Rhodovastum atsumiense: one gene and its partner. The protein of the gene in region 2 interacts with the protein of the main gene of each other region in a pairwise test. Links are inferred from orthologs where the notes say so. Each region holds a gene or a part of one and is shown on either strand. Other genes may lie near its edges. The genes, in order: NBY65_RS25720 and NBY65_RS13625.

The links.
Region 1: the proteins of NBY65_RS13625 (region 2) and NBY65_RS25720 interact in binary tests that used the Escherichia coli proteins (3 or more experiments, as listed by UniProt). The link is inferred for Rhodovastum atsumiense from one-to-one orthologs.

Annotation. Positions count from the first base shown.
Region 1 is NZ_OW485601.1:5,695,538-5,711,617, reverse strand. What follows is about bases 4,865-7,836. They hold NBY65_RS25720 (Nramp family divalent metal transporter), read right to left. Parts: upstream 7,017-7,836; coding sequence 5,712-7,016; downstream 4,865-5,711. Other genes in these bases: NBY65_RS25710 (LysR family transcriptional regulator), read right to left, coding at 7,748-7,836; mntR (manganese-binding transcriptional regulator MntR), read left to right, coding at 7,233-7,700; NBY65_RS25725 (lipid A deacylase LpxR family protein), read right to left, coding at 4,865-5,567. Outside these bases: NBY65_RS25750 (septal ring lytic transglycosylase RlpA family protein), read right to left, coding at 1-237; NBY65_RS25745 (lytic murein transglycosylase), read right to left, coding at 234-1,241; NBY65_RS25740 (MmgE/PrpD family protein), read left to right, coding at 1,471-2,862; NBY65_RS25735 (metal-dependent hydrolase), read left to right, coding at 2,974-3,660; NBY65_RS25730 (NAD(P)-dependent oxidoreductase), read right to left, coding at 3,677-4,525; more of NBY65_RS25725, read right to left, coding at 4,557-4,864; more of NBY65_RS25710, read right to left, coding at 7,837-8,662; NBY65_RS25705 (zinc-dependent alcohol dehydrogenase family protein), read left to right, coding at 8,816-9,838; NBY65_RS25700 (heavy metal translocating P-type ATPase), read right to left, coding at 9,915-12,302; NBY65_RS25695 (YccF domain-containing protein), read right to left, coding at 12,422-12,871; NBY65_RS25690 (radical SAM protein), read left to right, coding at 13,219-14,295; NBY65_RS25685 (hypothetical protein), read right to left, coding at 14,344-14,616; NBY65_RS25680 (ferritin-like domain-containing protein), read right to left, coding at 14,629-15,159; NBY65_RS25675 (ABC transporter ATP-binding protein), read right to left, coding at 15,388-16,080. UniProt on the Escherichia coli protein: H(+)-stimulated, divalent metal cation uptake system. Involved in manganese and iron uptake. Can also transport cadmium, cobalt, zinc and to a lesser extent nickel and copper. Involved in response to reactive oxygen.
Region 2 is NZ_OW485601.1:3,006,168-3,012,739, reverse strand. What follows is about bases 1-2,779. They hold NBY65_RS13625 (nucleotide exchange factor GrpE), read right to left. Parts: upstream 1,829-2,779; coding sequence 1,172-1,828; downstream 1-1,171. Other genes in these bases: hrcA (heat-inducible transcriptional repressor HrcA), read right to left, coding at 1,919-2,779; dnaK (molecular chaperone DnaK), read right to left, coding at 1-1,007. Outside these bases: more of hrcA, read right to left, coding at 2,780-3,022; NBY65_RS13615 (Gfo/Idh/MocA family protein), read right to left, coding at 3,085-4,065; rph (ribonuclease PH), read left to right, coding at 4,343-5,062; NBY65_RS13605 (non-canonical purine NTP pyrophosphatase), read left to right, coding at 5,062-5,658; NBY65_RS13600 (acyl-CoA thioesterase), read left to right, coding at 5,830-6,228; tyrS (tyrosine--tRNA ligase), read right to left, coding at 6,266-6,572. UniProt on the Escherichia coli protein: Participates actively in the response to hyperosmotic and heat shock by preventing the aggregation of stress-denatured proteins, in association with DnaK and GrpE. It is the nucleotide exchange factor for DnaK and may function as a thermosensor.

The DNA of each region.
Region 1 (16,080 bases), 2.7 Mb from region 2 along the record:
GGGGTCGTAGGTCTCGCCATTGGCGGTCTGCGGCGCGTGGGCGCCGGCCACCGCGGCGAGTCCGGTATCGGCGTACTCGAACTGCTCGCGCGGATAGCGCCACAGTCCCCCGGTCTGGTACGGCTCCCCGACCACGTAGCGGCCCGGTTGCGGGGCCGCCTGTCGCGGCCCCGTATGACAGCCGCCGACACACGCGGCGAGCAGCAGCACCGGCAGGAGGCGGGCGGCTTGCGTCACGTGGTAATACGATCGGCGAGCAGGCAGATGCACAGCGCGTAGTAATCCGACGGGTTGTAGGCGCGCAGGGCGCGGAAGTTGCTGGCATTGACCAGGAACGCCTCGCCGCCCGGCCCGCCGGGCAGGATGATCGAGGCCGGGGCGTCGCCCGGCCGCAGGCTGCCCCCGTCGAACGACACCACCCCCATGCGGGCCCATTCGCTGGTCGGGCGCCGGTTGGCCCGGCCGCCCCAGGCCGGGTCGAACCCACCCGGCAGCCGCACCTGGGTGCCCCAGGGCTGGCCCGCCTTCCAGCCGTCCATGGCCAGGTTGTTGGCGGTGGAGGCGAACACGTCGGGGAAGCTGGTCCACAGGTCGCGTCGCCCGTCGCCGTCGAAATCGACGGCGTATTTCAGGAAGCTGTCGGGCATGAACTGGGTCTGGCCCATCGCCCCGGCCCAGCTTCCGACCATCTTCTCGGGCGGGATGTCGCCAGCCTGCAGGATCTTCAGGCAGTCCATCAACTGTCCACGGAAATAGGCGCCGCGCCGCCCTTCCCAGGCGAGCGTGGCCACGGCCTCGACCACGTTGAAGCCGCCCATGGCGCGGCCATAGTCGGATTCGAGCCCCCAGAGCCCGACGATGATCCCGGCCGGAACGCCGTAGCGTGCGGAGACCTGGTCGAGGATGGCGCGATGCTTCGCCAGTTGCTCGCGGCCGCGGGCGACGCGGCCGTCATTGACGATGCGGGTACGATACTGTTCCCAGGTGAACTTGACTTCGGGCTGGTTGCGGTCGAGCTCGATGACCCGCCAGTTGATGCGGATCGGCCCGAGCGCGCGATCGATCACGGCCGGCGAGATGCCCTTCCTGCGGGCCTCGGCCGCCACATCGTCGAGATAGCGACGGAAGCTCGCGGTCTCTTCGGGGGTGGAGACACGGGCGGGTTTGGCAGGCTGCTGCGCCAGGGCGGAGGCAGCGAGCAGGGCCGGCGGGACGGCCAGCAGGATACGGCGGGTGAGCATGGGAAAGGCATCTGCCACAGAGGCGGAGTCGCCGGCAACGATCGTCCGCCTCCGCATTGTTACAGTCATGGTTGCATTGACGACAGCGCAACCATTGCGAAGCGGCGCCGGGAACAGGACCGGTCGGGTCGCGGGGCAAACGTTCGGGCTCGTGAACCCTTGTTCATGCGGCAGTGGCACCGCCCCAGATGGCACGGTACACTAACACCCGGCTGGGAGGACCAAGAAAATGGAAATAACCCGCGAATTGTCGCGTTTCAGTGCTGTCATTTCCCTCTCGTCCCTGCCGCCCGAGGTGGTGGCGCGTGCAAGGTTGCTCGTGCTCGACCTGGTCGGCAGCATCGTGCGCGCCCGTCATGACGCCGACAGCACCCCGCCCTTGTTCGCCGCCGCGCGCGCGCTCGGGCTGGGGGCGGGCCATGCCTGCGTCTTCGGTGATTCTTCCCGCTGGACGCCGGCGGGGGCGGCGCTGCTGAACGGCGCGCTGGGGCATTCGCTGGATTTCGACGACACCCATGCGAGGGCGTCGCTGCATCCGGGGGCGGCGGTGATCCCGGCGGCGCTTGCCGCCGGCGAGATGACCGGCGCCACCGGGGCCGACGTGCTGGCGGCCATCGTCGCGGGCTACGAGGTGACCTGCCGGCTGGCGCTCGCCCTGCCCGTGCGCGCCCATTACGACCGCGGCTTCCATCCCACTGCCACCTGCGGCGTGTTCGGCGCCGCCGCCGCGGCCGGGCGCTGCTTCGGGCTGGACGGCGACGGCATCGCCGATGCCTTCGGCATTGCGCTCAGCCAGTCCGCCGGCAGCCTGCAGTTCCTCGCCAACGGCGCCTGGACCAAGCGCTTCCATGTCGGCTGGGCGGCGATGGGCGGGCTTTCCGCCGCGACCCTGGCCACCGAGGGTTTCCGCGGCGCCGCCGCCGCGCTGGAAGGACGCTACGGGTTCTTCAACGCCTATGCGCCCGACGCCACGCCAGCGCGTGCGCTGGAAGGTCTCGGGGCGGAATTCGAGCTGATGCGCACGGCGGTGAAGCCCTACCCGTCCTGCCGCTACGGCCATGCCGGCATCGACGCGGCGCTCGCCCTGCGCGCGGCGCACGACCTGCTGCCGCAGGAGATCGAGAGCGCCACCTACGCGATTTCCCATGCCGGTATGTTGCAACTGGGCGAGCCGGAAGCGCGCAAGGCCAACCCGCAGAGCGTGGTCGATGCCCAGTTCAGCGCGCCTTTCGCCATCGCCTGTGCCCTGGCCACCGGCACGCTGGGCTGGGACAGCTACCGGCTGCTGCGCGATCCCACCATCCGCACCCTGATGCCGAAGATCCACAGCGAAGCCGATCCGGAGGTGGAAGCGCTCGGCCCGATGGCCGGAAGGTTGACCATCGCCGCACGCGGCACAACTTTCGAACATACCGTCGCCGTGCCCCGGGGCGAGCCGGAAGCCTTCCCCTCGGCGGCCGAGCTGCGCGCCAAATTCCTCATGCTGGCCGGCGAGCCGCTCGGAGCCGAGCGCGCCTCGCGGCTGGCCGATGCGGTGCTGACGATGGACGCGGCCCGCGACATCGCCGCGGTGCTGCGCTTCGGCGTGCCACCGCTGCGCGCCCGCCTCGCCGGTGAGTGACTGTACCGGCGCGCCGTCTTTGTTGATGGATTCCAATCGACATTTCTTACTTGTGGGGGCGAGTCCTCAGATTTAGGTTCAAGCGTCTCGCGCAAGGACGTAACGGCCGTGATGGTGGGGTCGCATGTGGCGCTGGGGGCGGCCTCATGGTTGGTCGTCGCCCCGCATCTCGGCCAGCCCGCGGTCGGGCTGGTGCCGCTTGGCCTGGCGGTCATCGGGGCGCTGCTGCCCGACATCGATCATCCGAAATCCTGGGTGGGCCAGCGCGCGCGGCCGCTTTCAACCGTCTGCGCCATGCTGCTCGGGCATCGCGGCATCACCCATTCCCTGTTCGCGGTGGCGGTCTGCACCTGGTTGCTGGTGGAGCACGGCTTCTCCGAAGCCACCGTGGCACCGCTGGTGGTGGGCTATCTCTCGCATCTCGGCGGCGACCTGCTGACCCCGCGGGGCCTGCGCCTGGCCTGGCCGCTGAAAGGCACCTGGGCCTTGCCGATCTGCCGCACCGGCTCGGCCTCCGAGCCGCTCGTGGTGATGGTGGCACTGTGCTGCGCGATCGTCGCCACGGTTGGCCTCGACCGCGTGCAGGCGACGGTGCGCGCCACCGGATTGTGCCGGCTGGTGCCGGACCTGCCGGCGATCTGCCAGGCGCTCGGCGGTCCGCCGTCGAAGGCCCAGGCCTGCCCGCCCCCGGCCGCGGTGGAACGGCAACGGGCGCGCGTCGCGGCCCCGCCGCCGGCGCGTCCAAGGCCGCCGACGCGCGCGGCCGGATCGGAACCGCGGCCGGCGACGGCCGGCTGACCCCGTCGATGCCGGGCTAGGTGCCGCCCGGGGCCGGTGCGGCAAAGCTGGCGGCGAGCCGCGCCGTTTCGCCATCTTCCGCAGGCGCGGCCGCGTCGCGGGCGATCGCCTCGTAGTGGCGCGCGGCGGCCAGGTAGGCCGGGCCGAAGGGCATGCCGTCGAGGAAGGCGGCGATCTCCTCCATCTCGGCGACCCAGCGATAGGCCTTGCCGAACATGTCGGGCACGCCGCGCCGCAGGTAAGCGAGCAAGGCGGGCTGGCTCTCGGCCAGTTCGGCGATCAGCGGCCCGGCCACGCCGGCCCGCGCGGCGCCGAGCGCCATGGCGCTGCCCAGCGCGGTCAGCCCCTTGGTGATGCCGGCATAGCTCAGCTTCAGCGCCGAGGCGGCGCCGATCCCGCCTTCGACCGCCCGCACATCCAGCCCGTGCGCGCGCAGCGCCAGCAACGCTCCGGCCGGTTCGCCGGAAACGTAGAAACGCGGGCCGGCATCGTCGCCCTTGGGCGGGCCGCCGATGATGCCGATATCGGCGAAGCGCAGCCCCGGCAGGGCGGCGGCGACCGCCTGCACGGTTTCCGGGCTGACCGCGTTGCAGTCGGCGAACACCACCGCCGCACCGCGCGGGCACAGCACCGGCGCCAGCCGCCGGGCCAGCGCCAGGGCCTCGCCGGGCGGCAGGATCGACAGCACCAGGTCGGCCCAGCCGGCCAGTGCCGCCTCGCTTTCCTGCGTGGGAAGGCCCTGGGCGCGGGTCGCCGAGGCGGGGCCGCGGCCCTGCAGGGTCACCGCCACCTCCGCGCCCCGGCCGGCAAGGCGTCGCGCCACCGCCGCCCCCATGGCCCCCGGCGCGATCACGGCAATGCGCATGCTTTCCCCTCCCCGGTTGGGTGCCGGCCGTTCAGAACCGCACGTTCAGCGCCAGCGAGCCGAACTGGTGCAGACCGCCCTTCTGGTGCTTGAATTCCTGGGTCTGGAACACCTGGGTGTAGGTCAGGCGGACGCCCGAAACCATCACCGCGAGCCCGACCTGGAACTCGCCCACCAGGGGCTTCAACGTGACGCTGCGGCTGTCCTGCCAGAGATTGCCGTTCAGGGTGATGTCATGGGCGACGACCTGGCCGTCGGCCCCGAGGAACACGTACCAGGCGAGCGGCCGGGTCGGTCGGAACACGTCGCTGCCGGACAGGCCGGGGCGCAGCCGCGACACCCCGTAATCCGAATCCAGGCCCTGGCCGAGCCGGAAGGTAACGCCGCCCTGGCCGTAGACGCGCAGCGTGCCGGCCCCGGCGATCAGCGACGGCAGGGCATCGACATCGACGGCCCCCAGGCTGGTGACCGGCAGCCGCCAGGTGCGCTCGCTGAGGATCTGGAACACCGGCTCGTCGTGCAACTGGGTGTCCCAGCCCTGCACCCGGTTCTGTCCGATCAGGTCATGCCAGCCGTTCTGGACCTGCTCGCCGAGCGCGGAGGGGCCGACCACGCCGGCACTGACGGCGAAGGCACTGCGGGCCTCGCCATCGTCGTGCTGCAGGGACAGCGTGCCCAGCAACACGCCCGCAAAAGGCCGGTCACCGGGCGGCGGATAGCCGGAGGTGTTGTCCTTCGCGGTGAAGATCTGCTGGCTGATGTCGAAGCCGATGCGCATGCGTCCGTCACCCCACAGGGTGCGGCCCATGCGCTCAAGAAAGTCCGGCGCCCCGCCCTCGCCCGAGGTCCAGCCGAGGCGCAGGCCGTTGGTGTAGTAGCGGTCCGACAGCGTCGCCGTGGTGATCGACGCGTTCTCGCCCTGGATCGTCCAGATGGCAGCCGTATCCGGGCCCGGCTGTTGCGCGGTGGTGGGAGGCGCCGTCAGCGCGCCAACCCCGATCGCTGCTGCCGCTGCCATGGCGATCCGCGTCGGTCGTGTCATGTGAGCCTTCTCTCTTCAACGCCAGTGACACAGGAGTAACGGTTGTGCGACCGCGCCGGAACCCCCGGCACTTTGCGAGTGCCGGGCGATAACGTTGACAGGAGAGAATGGCTGCAAGGCGGGCACGCGAAAAGGGACGCCGGTTCAGCCCGGTAAGGGCAGCTCCAGCCCCGCGACCTGGGCGAGCAGCACCAGGTTCAGCGCGATCACCACCATCGCCGCGAGCACCGCGAAAACCTGGGTCAGCGGCCGGTTCACGAACTCGCCCATCAGCCGGCGGTTGCCGGTCAGCAACACCAGCGCGATCATCGGCACCGGCAAGGCGAGGCTGAGTACCACCTGGCTCCAGATCAGGGCCTCGGTCGGATTGGCGCCGAGCGCCACCACCACGAAGGCAGGCGACATGGTGAGGCTGCGGCGCAGCCACAGCGGAATGCGGAAGCGCACGAAATCCTGCATGATCACCTGGCCGGCCATGGTGCCCACCATGGAGCTGGAGAAGCCCGAGGCCAGCAGCGACAGCGCGAAGATCACCGCGGCCCCACCGCCGAGCAGTGGCACCAGGGTTTGATAGGCCTGCTCCAGCTCGGCGACCTCCGAATGGCCGAGATGGAACGCCGCCGCGGCCATCGCCACCATCGCCATGTTCACTAACCCGGCCCCGCCGAGCGCCACCACCACCTCGATGTTGGAGAAGCGCAGCACCTTGCGCCGCTCCGTGCGCGTCGGCGTGGGCATGCGGTTCTGGGTCAGGCTGGAGTGCAGGTAGAGCGCGTGCGGCATCACCGTGGCGCCGATGATGCCGACCGCCAGCGTCACCGCGCCGGCATCGGGCAGCGAGGGGGTGATGGCGCCGCGCAGGAAGGCACCGGGCTCGGGGGGGGCGATGAACAGTTCGAGGATGTAGGCGAAGCCGATCATCATCACGAAGCCGCCGATCACCAGTTCGGCCGGGCGGAAGCCGCGATTGCCGAGCAGCAGCAGCACATAGGTGACGATGCCCGTGACCACCAGGCAGGCCATCAGCGGCAGGCCGGTCAGCAGCATCAGGCCGATCGCGCCGCCGAGGAACTCCGCGAGGTCGGTCGCCATCGCCGCGAGTTCGCTCACCACCCACATCCCCCACACCACCGGCGCGGGGAAATGGTCGCGGGATGCCTCGGCGAGGCTGCGGTCGGTGACGATGCCGAGCTTGGCCGAGAGCGCCTGGAACAGCATGGCGACGACATTGGCCATCACCACCACCCACAGCAGGGCGTAGCCGTATTTGGCGCCGGCCTGGATGTTGGTGGCGAAATTGCCGGGATCCATGTAGGCGACCGAGGCGATCACCGCCGGTCCGACGAACGGCGTCACCGCCCGCCAGCCACGCCGCCGGCCCGCCAGGACCTCGCGCCCGGCGGCCACCGTGCGCTCCGACATGGACATCTGTACCGTCGCCCCGCTCATGAATCCCCCATTTGCTGTTCTGGCATGCGATCCGGCGGCTGCCGCGTTGCAACGGTCAGCGTAAAATGTAGCCTCGGCTACATTTCGTGGCCTCGGATATCGGTACGCCCTGCTGTCCTGTCAATCACCACGGGCGCGGCATAAAATGACAGGGCGTTGAAATCGTCGCCGCCCGCCGCCATGGTCGCCGCGTCGCCGCACCGAGGAGAGTTTCCCGTGGCCCGACGTCCCGACATCGTCCTGCACGCCGATGCCCCTATCCACCTGCCCGAGGAACCGACCCAGGCCCGCCGCTTCGGCAAGACCCGGACCGCCCTCTCGACCGCGGTGCTGGAAGACTATGCCGAACTGATCGCCGACCTGCTGGCCGCCAACGGCGAGGCGCGGCCGACCGACATCGCGCGCCGGCTCGGGGTGTCCCACGCCACCGCCATCAAGACGATCGCGCGGCTCAAGCGCGAAGGGCTGGCGACGGCACGGCCCTATCGCGGCGTGTTCCTGACCGAGGCGGGCGAGGCCCTGGCCGCGCGGGTGCGCGCCCGGCACCGGACCGTGGTCGACCTGTTGCTGGCGGTCGGCGTGCCGCCGGAGGCGGCGGAGCAGGATGCGGAAGGACTGGAACACCACGTCTCGGACGCGACGCTCGCCGCCTTCTCACGCTTCCTCCGCGCACGGAAGGGATGAGACCGAACCGGATGACGCGGAACGGAGAAGTTCCTGACACGCAACGGTCATGGGCGGGCAGCGAGGGATGAACCCGGCAGCTTTATGAAGTCGATGAAGGCCCTCAGCGCGGCAGGCAGGTGGGTCCTGTTGGGGTAGTAGAGATAAAATCCCGAAAAGGGCTTGCAACAGGCATCCAGCACGCGGATGAGCTCGCCTCTGGCGATGTGGGCCGCCACGAAGCTTTCGGGGAGGAAAGCGAGCCCTGCGCCCTGCAGCGCCGCCGCAAGAAGCAGATCCGTGTCGTTGGCGGTTATGACGCTGTCGACGTCGACATCGATCGATCCGCCGGGGCTGTCGAAGGTCCAGCGGTACAGCGCCCCTGTCTCGTGCCACCGATAGGTGATGCAGGCATGATCGCGAATATCCCGTGGCACCTGGGGCAATGATCGATGCCTGAAATACGCGGGTGAGCCAACGACGGCCATCCTCAGGTCGGGCGTCAACCTGACCGCGACCATGTCCTGCGCCACGCGTTCGCCTGACCGAATTCCGGCATCGAAACCCTTGGCCACGACGTCGGTGACAGCGTCATCAATCACCAGGTCGAGCCGAACCTCGGGATATCCGCGAAGGAAGTCCGCAAGGATGGGGGTGACGACCAGGCAGGCGGCGATGCGCGGCAGGTTCACGCGAACGACGCCCCTGGGCTGCATCTGACAGGCGCCGACGTCGCGAACGGCACCTTCCATATCGGCGATCGCGGGACGCAGGCGATCGAACAATACCTGGCCAGCTTCGGTCGGGGCGACACTTCGGGTCGTCCGGTTGAGCAGCCTGGCACCCAGGCGCTCCTCGAGCGAGCGGATGGTATGGCTCAGGGCGGAAGGCGACATCCCAAGTCGCCGTGCCGCACGCCTGAAGCTCCTTTCCTGCGAAACGGCCATGAAGGCCACCAGTTCGGCGAACTCCGTGCCCTTCATATTGATGCCCCACACGCAACTGCCTGTGCCGATTATAGGTCATTATCCGACACAATCGAGCGTGCGACGTTATGGGCCGGCGATTCAACGTCCCGTTCCGGCATCACCTGTCCGGGCGAAAGGACGTCTCCCAACAGTGCGAAGGGGTGTGCGATGGCGAAGACAATGCGGCGTTGGGAAATGGATGCCATCGGCCGGGACCGGCTCCGGCTGAGGGAGGTGCCGATCCCGTCACCGGGGCAGCGGGAAGTATTGGTGAAGGTGGCGGCCGTATCACTCAATCATCGCGACAAGATGGTGATCGAGAGTGGCCGCGGTTTGCCGATCACGTTCCCCTTCACACCCGGATCCGATCTTGCGGGAACGGTGGTCGCGCTCGGCGAGGGTGTCACCCGCTTCAGCATCGGCGACGAGGTGATCTCAACCTTCACGCCTGACTGGATCGACGGCGTCCGGCGCGGGAACGCTCGCACGCCCTCCTACCGGACGCTGGGGGGGTATTATCCCGGTGTCCTGGCGGACCATGTGGCGTTTCCCGAAGACTGGTTCGTGCGAGCGCCGGCGACGCTGGACCATGCCGAAGCCAGCACCTTGCCCTGCGCGGGGCTTACCGCCTGGTTCGCGCTCGTCGAGCGCGGCCGGTTGCACGCGGGTGAAACGGTGCTGGTCGAGGGTACGGGCGGCGTTGCACTGTTTGCTCTCCAGATCGCCAAGGCGCATGGAGCCGAGGTGATCGTCTCCGGCACTGTCGAGAAGCTCGCCCGCGCCAGGGCATTGGGAGCCGACCACGGCATCGATCGTCGACGGGAGGACTGGGTCGACGCCGTGCTCGGGATCACCGCCGATCGTGGCGCCGATCACATCCTCGAACTGGTCGGCGGGCCGCATCTCGGCAAGGCCATCCAGGTCGCCGCCGTCGGTGGCCGTATCCATCAGATCGGCGCGCTGGCGGGGTTCGACCTGGCGGCTCCGGCCATGCCGTTGATGCTCAAGGATGTGACGATCCAGGGGATCGGCACGGGCCATCGCCGCGCCCTGGAGGATCTCGTCCGCGCCGTTGACCGGATGGGACTGAAGCCTGTGATCGACGCGCGCTATCCACTCGGCGACCTGGCTGCGGCACTCGATCATCTCGACCGGGGTGCGTTCGGCAAGATCGTCATCGAAATGGCGTGAATGCATGATCGCGCGACGGAATGTCCGCTGACCGGATCCAGGGCGCACGACACCGGGTCAAAGCCCTGGCCTTCCGTCAGGGATGCCAGCGGCGCAGCAGCAGGGCGTTGGTGACGACGCTCACGCTGGAGGCCGCCATCGCGGCGCCGGCGATCACCGGGTTGAGCAGCCCGGCGGCGGCGAGCGGGATGCCCACCACGTTGTAGGCGAAAGCCCAGAACAGCCCCTGGCGGATCTTGCGATAGGTGCGGCGGGAAATGTCGAGCGCCTGCGGCACCAGGGTCGGATCGCCACGCATCAGCGTGATGCCCGCGGTGTGCATGGCCACGTCCGTGCCGGTGCCCATGGCGATGCCGACATCGGCCGCGGCCAGGGCCGGGGCGTCGTTGATGCCGTCGCCGACCATGGCGACCACCGCGCCCTCGCGGCGCAGCAGCGCGACCTGTTCGGCCTTGCCGTCCGGCAGGATTTCCGCGGCAACGCGGTCGATGCCGAGCGAGGCGGCCACCGCCGCGGCGGCACCGCGGCTGTCGCCGGTCAGCATGACCGGGATGATGCCACCGGCGCGCAGCGTGGCGACGGCCTGGCGGGCGGTTGGCCGGGGCGTGTCGCCGAAGGCGATCAGCCCGAGCAGGCGGGGGGACGGCGCGGTCTCGGCGAGGAAGGAAACGGTGCGTCCCTGCCCTTCCAGCGCCGTCGCCGCCCCGGCCAGCGCCGCGGCGTCGATCCCGGCCTCGGCGATCAGGCGGCGGCTGCCGAGCAGCAGGTCGCGGCCTTCCACCCCCCCCGCCACGCCACGCCCGGCCAGGGCGCGGAAGCCTTCGGCGCGGGGGATGTCGGCGCCGGCGCGACGGCGCACCGCTTCGGCCAGGGGATGCTCGCTGCCGGCCTGCAGTGCGGCGGCGAGGCGCAGCAGATCGGCCTCCGTCACGCCGTCCGCGGCGCGCAGGTCGGTGACCTCCGGGCGGCCTTCGGTCAGCGTGCCGGTCTTGTCGAAGGCGACCACGGTGACGGCGTGGGCGCGTTCCAGCGCCTCGGCGTCCTTGATCAGGATACCGTGGCGGGCGGCCACGCCGGTGCCGGCCATGATCGCGGTCGGCGTCGCCAGCCCAAGCGCGCAGGGACAGGCGATCACCAGCACGGCAACGGCGTTGAGGATCGCGGGCACCGCCGCGCCGGTGGCGATCCACCAGCCCGCGAAGGTCAGCGCGGCGATCGCCAGTACCACCGGCACGAACACCGCGCTGACGCGGTCGACCAGGCGCTGGATCGGGGCCTTGGAGGCCTGCGCGCCCTCGACCAGCCGCACGATGCGGGCCAGCACGGTTTCGCCGCCGACCGCCGTGGTTCGCACCACCAGCACGCCGTCGCGCGCGATCGACCCGCCGGTCACGGCGTCGCCGGGGGCTTTCTCCACCGGCAGGCTCTCGCCGGTGAGCATGGATTCATCGACGCTGCCGCCGCCCTCGATCAGGCGGCCGTCGACCGGGATGCGCTCGCCCGGCCGCACCACCACGACGTCGTCCACCACCACCTGGGCGATCGGGATGACCTGCTCGGTGCCGCCGCGGCGTAGCCGGGCGGTGTCGGGGCGCAGCCCGGCCAGCGCGCGGATGGCGGCGGCGGTCTGCCCCTTGGCCCGCGCCTCCAGCCATTTGCCGAGCAGGATGAAGGTGATCAGCACGGCGGAGGATTCGAAGTAGAGCGCCGGGGCGTGATGGCCGGCGGGCGCGGCCAGCCATTCGAAGGTGCTGAGCGCCCAGGCCGCGCTGGTGCCGAGCGCCACCAGCAGGTCCATGTTGCCGGCCCCCGCCCGCGCCGCCTTCCATCCGGCCACGTAGAAGCGCGCGCCGAGCCAGAACTGCACCGGCGTCGCCAGGGCGAATTGCAGCCAGCCCGGCAGCATCCAGGGCAGGCCGAACAGATGGCCGCCCATGCCCAGCAGCAAGGGTGCGGAGAGCGTCGCGGCGATCAGCAGATGCAGGCGTTCCCGCGCGGCCCGGTCCTGCTGCGCCGCCGGCGCCGCCTCGGCCAAAGGCTGCGCGCCGAAGCCGGTCTTGCGCACGGCCGCGCCCAGGGTGGCGACATCGGCCGTCCCCTGTACCGCCACCACGCGGGCCCGCTCGGTCGCGAGGTTGACCTCGGCCGAGAGCACGCCCGGCACGCGCGACAGCGCCCGTTCGACGCGGGCGACACAGGACGCACAGGTCATGCCGGTGATGGCGAGATCGGTGACGCTGCGGCCAACGCCGAAGCCGGCCTTTTCCACCGCGTCGGTTACCGCACGCGGATCGGGCGTCCCGGTGATGCGGGCGCGCTCGGTGGCCAGGTTCACCGTGGCCTCGGTCACGCCGGGCACGCGCCGCAGGGCCCGTTCGACCCGGCCGGCGCAGGAGGCGCAGGTCATGCCGGTGACGGAAATATCAAGTGTCGGGGCCGCGGCCTGCGCCACGGGCACTGCCATCGTGTCCATGATACGGAGATGGGGTGATGCTCCATCCCGGCGTCAAGACCCCGGGATGGGCAGGTCAGGCCCGCGCCGCGACATCGGCGGACAGCGATGCCGCGGTGCAGCAGCCTGCCCTAGCGATAGGCCACCGGCGGCCAGCGGCGGGCGGCGTCGGCGTCCTCGGCCGGCACCACGGCACGGCCGATCGGCCACAGCGCCAGCCCGGCCAGTTTCAGATGTGCCCAGGCGAAGGGAATGCCGATGATGGTGATGGCCAGGGCCAGCGCGGTCAGCACATGCCCGAGCGCCAGCCACCATCCGGCGACGAGCAGCCACAGCAGGTTGCCGATCACGCCGAGCGGGCCGGTGCCGATGTCGTGCCGCCCGGTCACCTGCTCGCGCGGCACCACGCGATAGCCGAAGGGCAGCAGGGTGTAGATGGCGATGGAAAAGGCCGCGCGCGCCCAGGGCAGGCCGATGATAGTGATTGCCAGTACGATCCCGGCGATCGCCCAGCCGGCCGCCATCCACAGGCCGCCGGTGACGATCCACAGCAGGTTCAGCAGCAGGCTCAGCAGAGTCATGGCATCCCGTGTCCCGATTGCGGAGGACAGAAATAGGGCAAGGCAACGACGCATCAAAGCCGGGCAACAGCAGAGTGATGGCGCCGGCACCGGCGGACCGGCGCCGACAGACCGGCAAGGTTGCAACGGGTCATTACCATTTCTTGACAGACGCGGGCCGGAAACCGGATCATCACCGCCCTGACGGAAACGACCGGCACGTATAACGCCGGGGCCGGCAAGGAGGAAAAGTCCGTGTTCGAGACACTGTCTCGCGGCGTTCGCGCGCGTGGGGCAGCGTGGTGCGCCCAGGGGCCGCCCGCTCCCTCCGTCCCTGTCCGCATCGCCCGCTGCGGTGGCGGCGTGGAATGAGCAGCTGTTTTCCTGATGTCGCGCCGGGCCGCCTGCGCGCCCTGGCGCCGGGCGCGGGGTCACCCGGGCTGGTGCGCGTTTCCACCGCGGCTGCGATCACGCTCGGGGTGCTGCGCCAGCAGATGCAACGCTGCGGCTTCACCCGCTGCCTCAACCTGTTGCTGGCCTATCCGGAGGAACCGGGCGTGGAGTGCCATGGCTGCGGCCTGGCATGGTCCGGCGACGCAGCCGGATGCGGTGCCACGGAAACGGAGTGGCCCTGGTTGTCGCTGGATGCGCTGATCACGAGGGTGGCAACCGATCCCACCCTGCCCTTCGAGCGCATCTGCATCGCCATGGGCCCGCATCCGCGCGCGGCGGAAGATACGCTGACCGTGCTGCGCCGCTGGACCGAGGCGGTTCCCGCCATGCCGATCTCGGTGCTGGCGAATCCGGCCATCATGCGTCCGGGCGACGTGGAAACGCTGGCGCAGGCCGGTGCCGGAATCTTCGCGGTGGCCCTGGAGGCAGCGACGCCGGAGTTGTTCGCCCGCCATCGCGGCTGTGGGCACGGATGGGAGCAGTACTGGGAAACCTTTGGCCGCGCGAGAATGGTGTTCGGGCCGGGGCGGATCGGCATGCACCTGACCGTCGGGATGGGCGAGACCGACCGCGACATCCTGGCACTCTGCCGCGACCTGCATGCGATCGGCGGGCACAGTCACCTTTCCTGCTTTTCCCCCCCGCCCGGCGTGCGGCTGCACGAGCATATGGTGCCGTCCCGCCGGCGCTGGCGGCGGCTGCAACTGGCGCGTTATCTGCTGGAGTATCAGGACCATGGCTTCGGTGCGCTGGCCTTCGACGCCGAGGGTGGCCTGGTCCGGTTCGGCCTGGATGGCATCACACTCGAGCGCATCGTGCGCAGCGGGGTACCGTTTCGCACCTCCGGCTGCCCCGGGGCAACGCGCGAGGATCTGTCGGTGTGCGAACGCCCGTACGGGGATGGCCCGCCCTGGGATATCGCGAGCTATCCGTTCGCGCTGAACGGGGGCGACATCAGGCGGGTGTTGCGCCAGCTCGGCGCGCTGGAATGAGCGTGGGCGGCGGCGGTGGATGCCCGGGGGCCGGACATCCACCCTGCCTCAGCGACGGTTGGCGCCGGTCTTGTCGCCCTCTGGCGGGTTAACCCCGCTCTGGCGGGCTGCCGTGGTTTCCTGCGCGTAACGCTCGCTGGTCGGATGCCCCTTCGGCTCCGCTTCACCGGCGCCCGCATGCGGCGCGCCGGCCTGCGCCTCGTGCAGTTCCCGGGCGGCCCGCGTGCCGCCCGGCGGCGTGGTGCTGGGTGGATCGCTGGCGGGGAAGCTGTCCTCGCTCATGCGGTCCACCGCCTGGTCTTCCCGTCGCTTGTCGGCCATGCGGATTCTCCCTTACAGCCCCGCCTTCTCGCCCTGCTCGGAGCGCCGCAGGAAGGTAAGCGTGGTGTCCTTGAGGTGATCATCGATCCATTGCGCCATCGCCTGCTCTTCGGTCAGGGACTGGCCAAGCAGGCGGATCGCATCGGCATGGCTCACCACCTCGGCGATGGTGATCAGGCTCTTGTAGCTGGCGATCTCGTAGTGTTCGAACGCGTAGTTGGCGAAGGAGTTCTTGATCACCTCGTCACTGGCAGGGACATGGGCCAGCGCCATCACGTTGCCCATGAAGGACATGGCCGTATCCTTCAGGACCGAAGGCGAGCTGTCGAGCGAGGCCAGGAGCTGATCCAGCCGCTGTGCCTGCTGGCGCGATTCCTCCAGATGCTGCTGCAGGCGCGCCCGCATCTCCGGGTAGTTCTCCAGGCGGCCGATCTGGCGTTCGAGTATTTCAATCGCCTGGTTCTCGACCGCATGCTGGTTGCGCAGGCCGGCGGTGTAGATGCTCTGCGCCTGCTCCGAGGCGGTCAGCAATGTGCGTTCCACGGTGCGTTCCCTTTTATGTTTACAGGCCCATGGCCGGGCACAGGCGAAGCCTCGCCCGATCACACCGGTCCGATGTGCAGGCAAAGCCTGTCGGCGCCGGCAGTTCCGCCGGGACTGTCGTTTGCCATCGGAAAGCCGATGATTATTCCAATGCTTTTTCTGTTGCATGGGCTCGCGGGCAACACTGTGCGAGGCAGGGCGCGGCAATGCCGGGTGCGGGAGCGGCGGCTACGTCGCGTAGACCCAGCATGCATCCGGCGGCAGCGCGATCGGCAGCGAGGAGCCCACCGGGAATCTTGGGCGTGATCCCGGATCGATGGCGTCGATAGGCGTGCCGAACAGGTCGAGGACGTACAGGGTCCGCGTTCCCTGGTAATGCCGGGCAATGACCGGCACGCTGAAGTGGTTGGGGCCGCCGGCCGGGGGCAGCAACTGCACGGTATCCGGCCGCAGGGCCACCCGGACTTTCTGGCCCTCGGAGAGGCTGCCGGGCATGCGTGCCAGCAGCAGCCGGCCTGGACTGATCTGAACCGTGCCGAAGCTGCTGGTGCGCTCGAGCAGACGTCCGTCGATCAGATTGGAGGCGCCGGTGAAGCCGGCCACGAACAGGTCGGCGGGGCAGTGAAAGATGGCGTCCGGCGTGTCGTACTGCAGCAGCCGGCCCGCCTGCATGATGCCGATGCGGTCGGCCAGCGCCACCGCATCGGCCTGGTCGCGGGTGACGTACAGCGCCGTCACGCCGACCTGACGGATGATCCGTCGCAGCTCGTCGCACAAACCCGGTCGCAGCCGCGCATCAATCCCGGCGAGCGGCTCGTCCAGCAGCAGCAGCCGTGGCCGGTAGACCAGGCTGCGCGCCAGCGCGACGCGCTGCATCTGCTCGCCCGACAGCGGGCCCACCGCGCGGTCGGCCTGCGCGCG
Region 2 (6,572 bases):
CCGACCAGGATCACCTCGTCGATCTCGGAGGCCTTCACCCCGGCATCGCGCAGCGCGGCGCGGCACGGGTCGAGCGTCTTCTGAATCAGGTCGTCGACCAGGCTTTCCAGCTTGGCCCGGGTCAGCTTCATCACCAGGTGCTTCGGCCCGGAGGCGTCGGCGGTGATGAAGGGCAGGTTGATCTCGGTTTCCTTGGAGGAAGACAGCTCGATCTTGGCCTTCTCGGCGGCTTCCTTCAGCCGCTGCAGCGCCAGCTTGTCGCGGCGCAGGTCGATGCCCTGCTCACGCTTGAATTCATCGGCGAGGTAGTCGATCACGCGGGCGTCGAAGTCCTCGCCGCCGAGGAACGTGTCGCCGTTGGTGGACTTCACCTCGAACACGCCGTCGCCGAGTTCGAGCACGGAGATGTCGAAGGTGCCGCCGCCGAGGTCATAGACCGCGATGGTGCCGCCCTTCTTCTTGTCCATGCCGTAGGCGAGCGCCGCGGCCGTCGGCTCGTTGATGATGCGCAGCACCTCGAGCCCGGCGATGCGGCCGGCGTCCTTGGTGGCCTGGCGCTGGGCGTCGTTGAAGTAGGCGGGCACCGTGATCACGGCCTGGGCGACCGGCTCGCCGAGATAGGCCTCGGCGGTCTCTTTCATCTTGCCGAGCGTGTAGGCGCTGATCTGGCTGGGGGCGTAGCGCTCGCCGCGGGCCTCGACCCAGGCATCGCCGTTATCGCCACGGGTGATCTTGTAGGGGACCAGGGACATGTCCTTGGACACCATCGGGTCCTCGAAGCGGCGGCCGATCAGGCGCTTCACCGCGAAGAGGGTGTTCGTGGGGTTGGTGACGGCCTGGCGCTTGGCGGACTGGCCAACCAGCCGCTCGCCGCTGTCACTGAACGCCACGATGCTCGGCGTGGTGCGGGCCCCTTCCGCGTTCTCGATCACGCGGACATCCTTGCCCTCCATGATCGCGACGCAGGAATTCGTGGTGCCCAGGTCGATGCCGATGACCTTGCTCATACGTTACTCCTTTCAGCGGATCCTGGCAGCCCGAAGCACCGCGCTGGATCCCCGGTGTGATGTCCCCGATGTATTCACCAACGCGGTGCGGGACAAGGGCGCCGCGCCTCTTTCCTTTGCAGTCCTGTGTCGCCGGCCGGTCCGATCGGTGAAGGTGGGGCCGATCAGCCGGGCGTAGCCGGCGCGTTCAGCTCCGGCGCCGGCGCCCTGGACACCACGACCATGGCCGGGCGCAGCAGCCGTCCGTTCAGGGTCCAGGCCGCCGTCCAGGCCTGGATGACGGTGCCGGGCGGGTGCTCGGCGCTTTCCTGCTCGGCCATGGCCTGGTGCAGGTTGGGATCGAACAGCGCGCCGGTCGGGTCCTCGCGGCGGATGCCGTTGCGCTCGAGCAGGGAGACGAAGCTGCGCTCGACCCCCTCGAAGCCCTGGCGCAGCTTGGCCACCAGCTCCGGCTCGTCTTCGCGCACGGGGGGAATGGAATCGAGACCGCGACGGAGGTTTTCCGCCGCTTCCACCACGTCGCGGGCGAATTTCTGCACCGCGTACTGACGGGTCTCGTCCACCTCGCGCTTGGCGCGGGCGCGCACATTGGCGATCTCCGCCTCCGAGCGCATCCAGCGGTCCTTGGTGTCCGCCAGCTCGGTTTCCAGCGCGGCGATGCGCGCGAGCAGCGCCATCGCCCCCTCGGGAGCGGGGGCCTCAGGTGCCTCGGCCTGGGGCGGGGCTGCGTCCGCCGGGGACGCGGTTTCGACAATCGACTCCACCGCGGGCGCTTCGGCCCCGGTGGGGACGGTTTCGGGAGAAGTGTCCTGCGTGCTCATGGCGCCATCAGTTAGTCGGCCCCCTGCACGGACACAAGCGGGACCATGCGGGACAAGTCCTGCGGGCCGGTAACACCCGCCGGCATGGGATCACCCGAGCAGGCGGCCGATCACGCGCGCCGTGTAGTCCACCACCGGGATGATGCGGCCGTAGTTGATGCGGGTCGGGCCGATCACGCCGATGGCACCGACGATGCGCCCGTTGGCGTTGCGGGCCGGCGCCACCACCATCGACAGGCCGGAGGCGCCGAACAGGCCGCTCTCGGCGCCGATGAAGATGCGCACCCCCTCGCTGCTCTCGGCCAGGTCGAGCAGGCGCAGCATGGTCTCCTGCGTCTCCAGCCGCTCGAACAGCACCTGGATCGCCGAAAGCCGCTCGATCTGGGTGACGTCCTGCAGCAGTCGCGCCTGGCCGCGCACGATCAGCGAGCCGCCGCGGGCATCGCCGGTCCAGGTCGCCAGCCCCGCCTCGACCACCTGCGAGGACAGTTCGTCCAGCTCGGTGCGGTTGGCCGCCATTTCCTCGACCACCAGGCTGCGCAGATCGGCGATGCCGCGGCTGCCGATCCGGGCATTGAGGTAGTTGCCCGCCTGCTGCAGCGCCGAGGGAGGCACGCCGGCGGGGATCTCGATGATCCGGTTCTCCACCTGCCCGTCGGCATTGACCAGGATGACCAAAGCGCGACCGGAGCCGAGCGGCACGAACTCGATGTGCCGCAGCGCCCCCTCGGATTTGGGCGCGAGCACCAGCCCCGCCGCCGCCGACAGCCCCGACAGCATGGTCGAGGCCTCGGCCAGCGTGTCCTCCAGGCTGCGGCCGGCGGCGGCCAGGGCGGCGCCGATCGCCTCGCGGTCTTCCTCGCCCAGCTCGCCGAACTGCAGCAGGCCGTCGACGAACAGGCGCAGCCCCTGCTCGGTGGGCAGGCGGCCGGCGGAGGTGTGCGGCGCGAACAGCAGCCCCGCCTCCGTCATGTCGGCCATGACGTTGCGGATGGTGGCCGGCGAGAGGTTCATCGGCAGGCGGCGCGAGAGCGTGCGACTGCCGACCGGCTCGCCGGTTTCCACGTATTGTTCGACGATCTCGCGCAGCACCGCCGCCGAGCGGGCATCAAGGGTCGGCGGCAGCGAGGCCTGCCGGCCGGAAATCTTGGCGCGCAGGCCAGGTGCGCCGAGAGGCGTGTCGGGCGGGGTCACGGGCCGCACCATGTCAAGTAACGGAATCCTATGGTCACTAGGTAGGAAATGGCGCTGACGCGTCAATGTCCATCCTCGGCCAGAATGGCTTCCACCACCGACTGCACCTCGAACGCCTCCGCGAGCGTGGCGAGGGCATGCGGCTCGCCGGCGACCAGGTGCGCCACCCCCTCCAGCTGCCGGCGCAGCACCAGCGGGCGGATGCGGGCATTGGGCAGGGCATCCGGGTCGGGATGCCAGGTGCCGGCCTGCAGCCGTTCGGCGATCGACCAGTCGCGCAGCCGCACCGATCCCAGGCTGCCGGTCAGGGTGAAGACGTTGTGGTCGTCATGCACCGTGGTACCCACGGTGCCGCTGAGCGTGACCGGCACCCCGCCCGCCGTCAGCCGCGCCGACAGCCCGCGCTCGCTGAGACCGGGCTCGGGGAAGCGCGCGCGACCCGATTGCAGCACCAGCTCGCCCAGCAGCCGGCGGGCCAGGAACAGGAAATGCGACACCACCTCGCGGGTGAAGCCGCCCTGCGCCGGGCCATCCAGCCAGGCGGCGGCATCGCGCTGCCAGGACCGCGGCCAGGTGGCGAAGGCGACCTCGATGCCAAGCGAGCGCGGGGTGCCGATCACCCCCTCGGCAATCCAGGACTGCAGGTGCTGCACCGCGAAGGAGGATGCGAAGGGGAAATTCACCGCCGCCCGCGCCGCCCCGGCCTCGGCGACGAAGGCGCGCGCATCGGCCGGATCCACCGCCAGCGGCTTCTCACAGAACAGCGCGCGGCCGGCGGCCAGGGCCCGCCGGGCATGGCCCAGGTGCGACGCCGGCGGCGAGGCGACATAGACGCAGTCCGCCGCCGCGACCACCGCTTCCGGAGAGTCGAGCAACGGCACCGGCGGCAATTCGCGGGAGATGCGTGCCAGGGATGCCGGCGAGGGATCCCACACGCCGGCCACCCGCACCACGTCGGCCGCGTGCTCAAGGGCGGCGCGCATCAGGCGCTCCCCCATGATGCCCGCGCCGATGACGCCGATGGAGATCAACCTGTCTGCCATTCACGTCTCCATCCGCCGGGTCCGGGCCGGGCGGGAAGGGTTGCGCATCGCCGGAAACAACGCCCCCGTCCATGTCGCGGCCAATCCGGGGATACCCCGGAGTCCGACAGGCGCGGCAGGTTGCCCCCGCGCAGGAACATGGCACATCGGCGTCGAAATCCGGTCCACGATGACAATATCATTTTCCCCGTGTGACAGCGGCTTGTCCATGCCAAGGCTTGCCTCCCCGGCCGCGGGCGGCCATAGCGCGCGCACACAGCCAGCAACGGACCTGCCCATGCGCCCCTCCGGCCGCGCCACCGATGCGCTTCGCGACGTTTCCATCACCACCGGCTTCGCCCATCACGCCGAGGGCTCCTGCCTGATCCGCATGGGCGGCACCGAAGTGCTCTGCACCGCCAGCGTCGAGGCCAAGGTGCCCCCCTTCATGCGCAATTCCGGCCTCGGCTGGGTCACCGCCGAATACGGCATGCTGCCCCGCGCCACCCATACCCGCGGCGACCGCGAGGCAGCCCGTGGCAAGCAGTCCGGCCGCACCCAGGAAATCCAGCGCCTGATCGGCCGCTCCCTGCGCGCGGTGACCGACCGCACCGCCATGGGCGAGATGTCGATCACCCTCGACTGCGACGTGCTGAACGCCGATGGCGGCACGCGCTGCGCCTCGATCACCGGGGCCTGGGTGGCGCTGAATCTCGCCTTCCGCCACCTCGTGCGCATGAACGTGCTGAAGGCGGTGCCACTGATCGGCCAGGTGGCGGCGGTGTCCTGCGGCCTGGTCGACGGCACCGCGGTGCTGGACCTGGACTACGCCGAGGATTCCGGGGCGGAGGCGGACGCCAATTTCGTGCTGACCGACGCCGGCGGCATCGTCGAGATCCAGGGCACGGCGGAGAAGGCCCCCTTCACCGAGGCCCAGTTCCAGGAACTGCTGACGCTGGCGAAACTGGGCACCACGCGGCTGTTCGCCGCCCAGCGCGCGGCGCTGGAGGTGGGCTGATGGCCCGCCGGCTCGCCCGCGGGTCACGGCTGGTCATCGCCACCCACAACAACGGCAAGCTGCGGGAGATCGCCGAGCTGCTGGCGCCGCACGGGATCGACTGCGTCTCGGCCGGGGAACTCGGACTGCCGGAACCCGAGGAAACCGCGGACGACTTCCTCGGCAACGCCCGCATCAAGGCCACGGCCGCGACCCGGGCGGCGGGGCTGCCGGCACTCGCCGACGATTCCGGCTTCTCGCTCGCCGCCCTGGGCGGCGCCCCCGGCGTGCTGTCGGCACGGTGGGCGGGGCCAGGGAAGGATTTCACGCTGGCGATGCAGCGGGTGCAGACGGAACTGGGCGACACCACCGACCGGCGCGCCTGGTTCACCGCCGCCCTCTGCCTGGCCTGGCCGGATGGAGAGACGGCAACGTTCCTTGGACGAGTCGAAGGTGCCGCCGTGTGGCCGCCGCGCGGGGAACGCGGCTTCGGCTACGACCCGATGTTCGTGCCGATCGGCGGGCACCAGACCTACGGAGAAATCGAGCCGGCGGCCAAGCACGCCAGCAGCCATCGGGCGCGGGCCTTTGCCCAGTTGGTGAAGGCCTGCTTCTGACGCGGGGCGCCGCCCCATAGGCGTTCGAAGGGGGGAATGTAGGGCGGACGCAGTCCGCCAACGCAAGGTGGCCATCTCGTGGTGGCATGCGGTGGCGGATGACGCTGCGCTTATCCGCCCTACACCTTCCTCTCCGTTCCCGTTCCACCACAGCACGAGGATCCACAGACCATGCCGGACGAGACCGAACTGCCGAGCGAACCCCGGGGAGAACTGTCCGTCCGCACCCTGGCGATGCCGGCCGACACCAACCCGGCCGGCGACATCTTCGGCGGCTGGATCATGTCGCTGATGGACGTGGCCGGCGGCATCAGCGGCGCCCGCATCGCCGACGGACGCGTGGTCACCGTGCGCGTCACCGACATGACCTTCCATCTGCCGGTCAAGGTCGGCGACGTGGTCTGCTGCTACACCGACCTGCTGCGCGTCGGCACCACATCCCTGACCCTGCGGGTCGAGGCCTGGGTGCTGCGCCAGCGCCGCGGCGAACGCATCCGGGTGACCTCCGCCGAGTTCACCTACGTCGCCCTCGACGAGAACGGCCGACCGCGCCGGGTCAAGCGGGATTAAGCAACCGACGCGGGCGGGGCCGCGCCGGCCAGTAACCTCAGCCGATCTGCACCAGACGGTGCAGCTTGCGGCCGGAGGACAGCTTCACCCCGGCCCGCAGCGCCTCCAGCGGCACCACCTGGCCCTCGTCGCTGACGACCGCATCGTCCAGCCGGGCACCGCCGCCACGGATCAGCCGCCGCGCCTCGGCATTGCTCGCGGCCAGCCCGGCCAGGGTGAACAGGCGGAACACCGGCACTCCCTCGCCTGCTTCCGCCGCCGGGATGGTCACGCGCGGCAGGTCCCCGGCCGCCTGCCCCTGCTCGAAGGTGCGCCGCGCCGTTTCCGCCGCCGCCTCGGCCGCC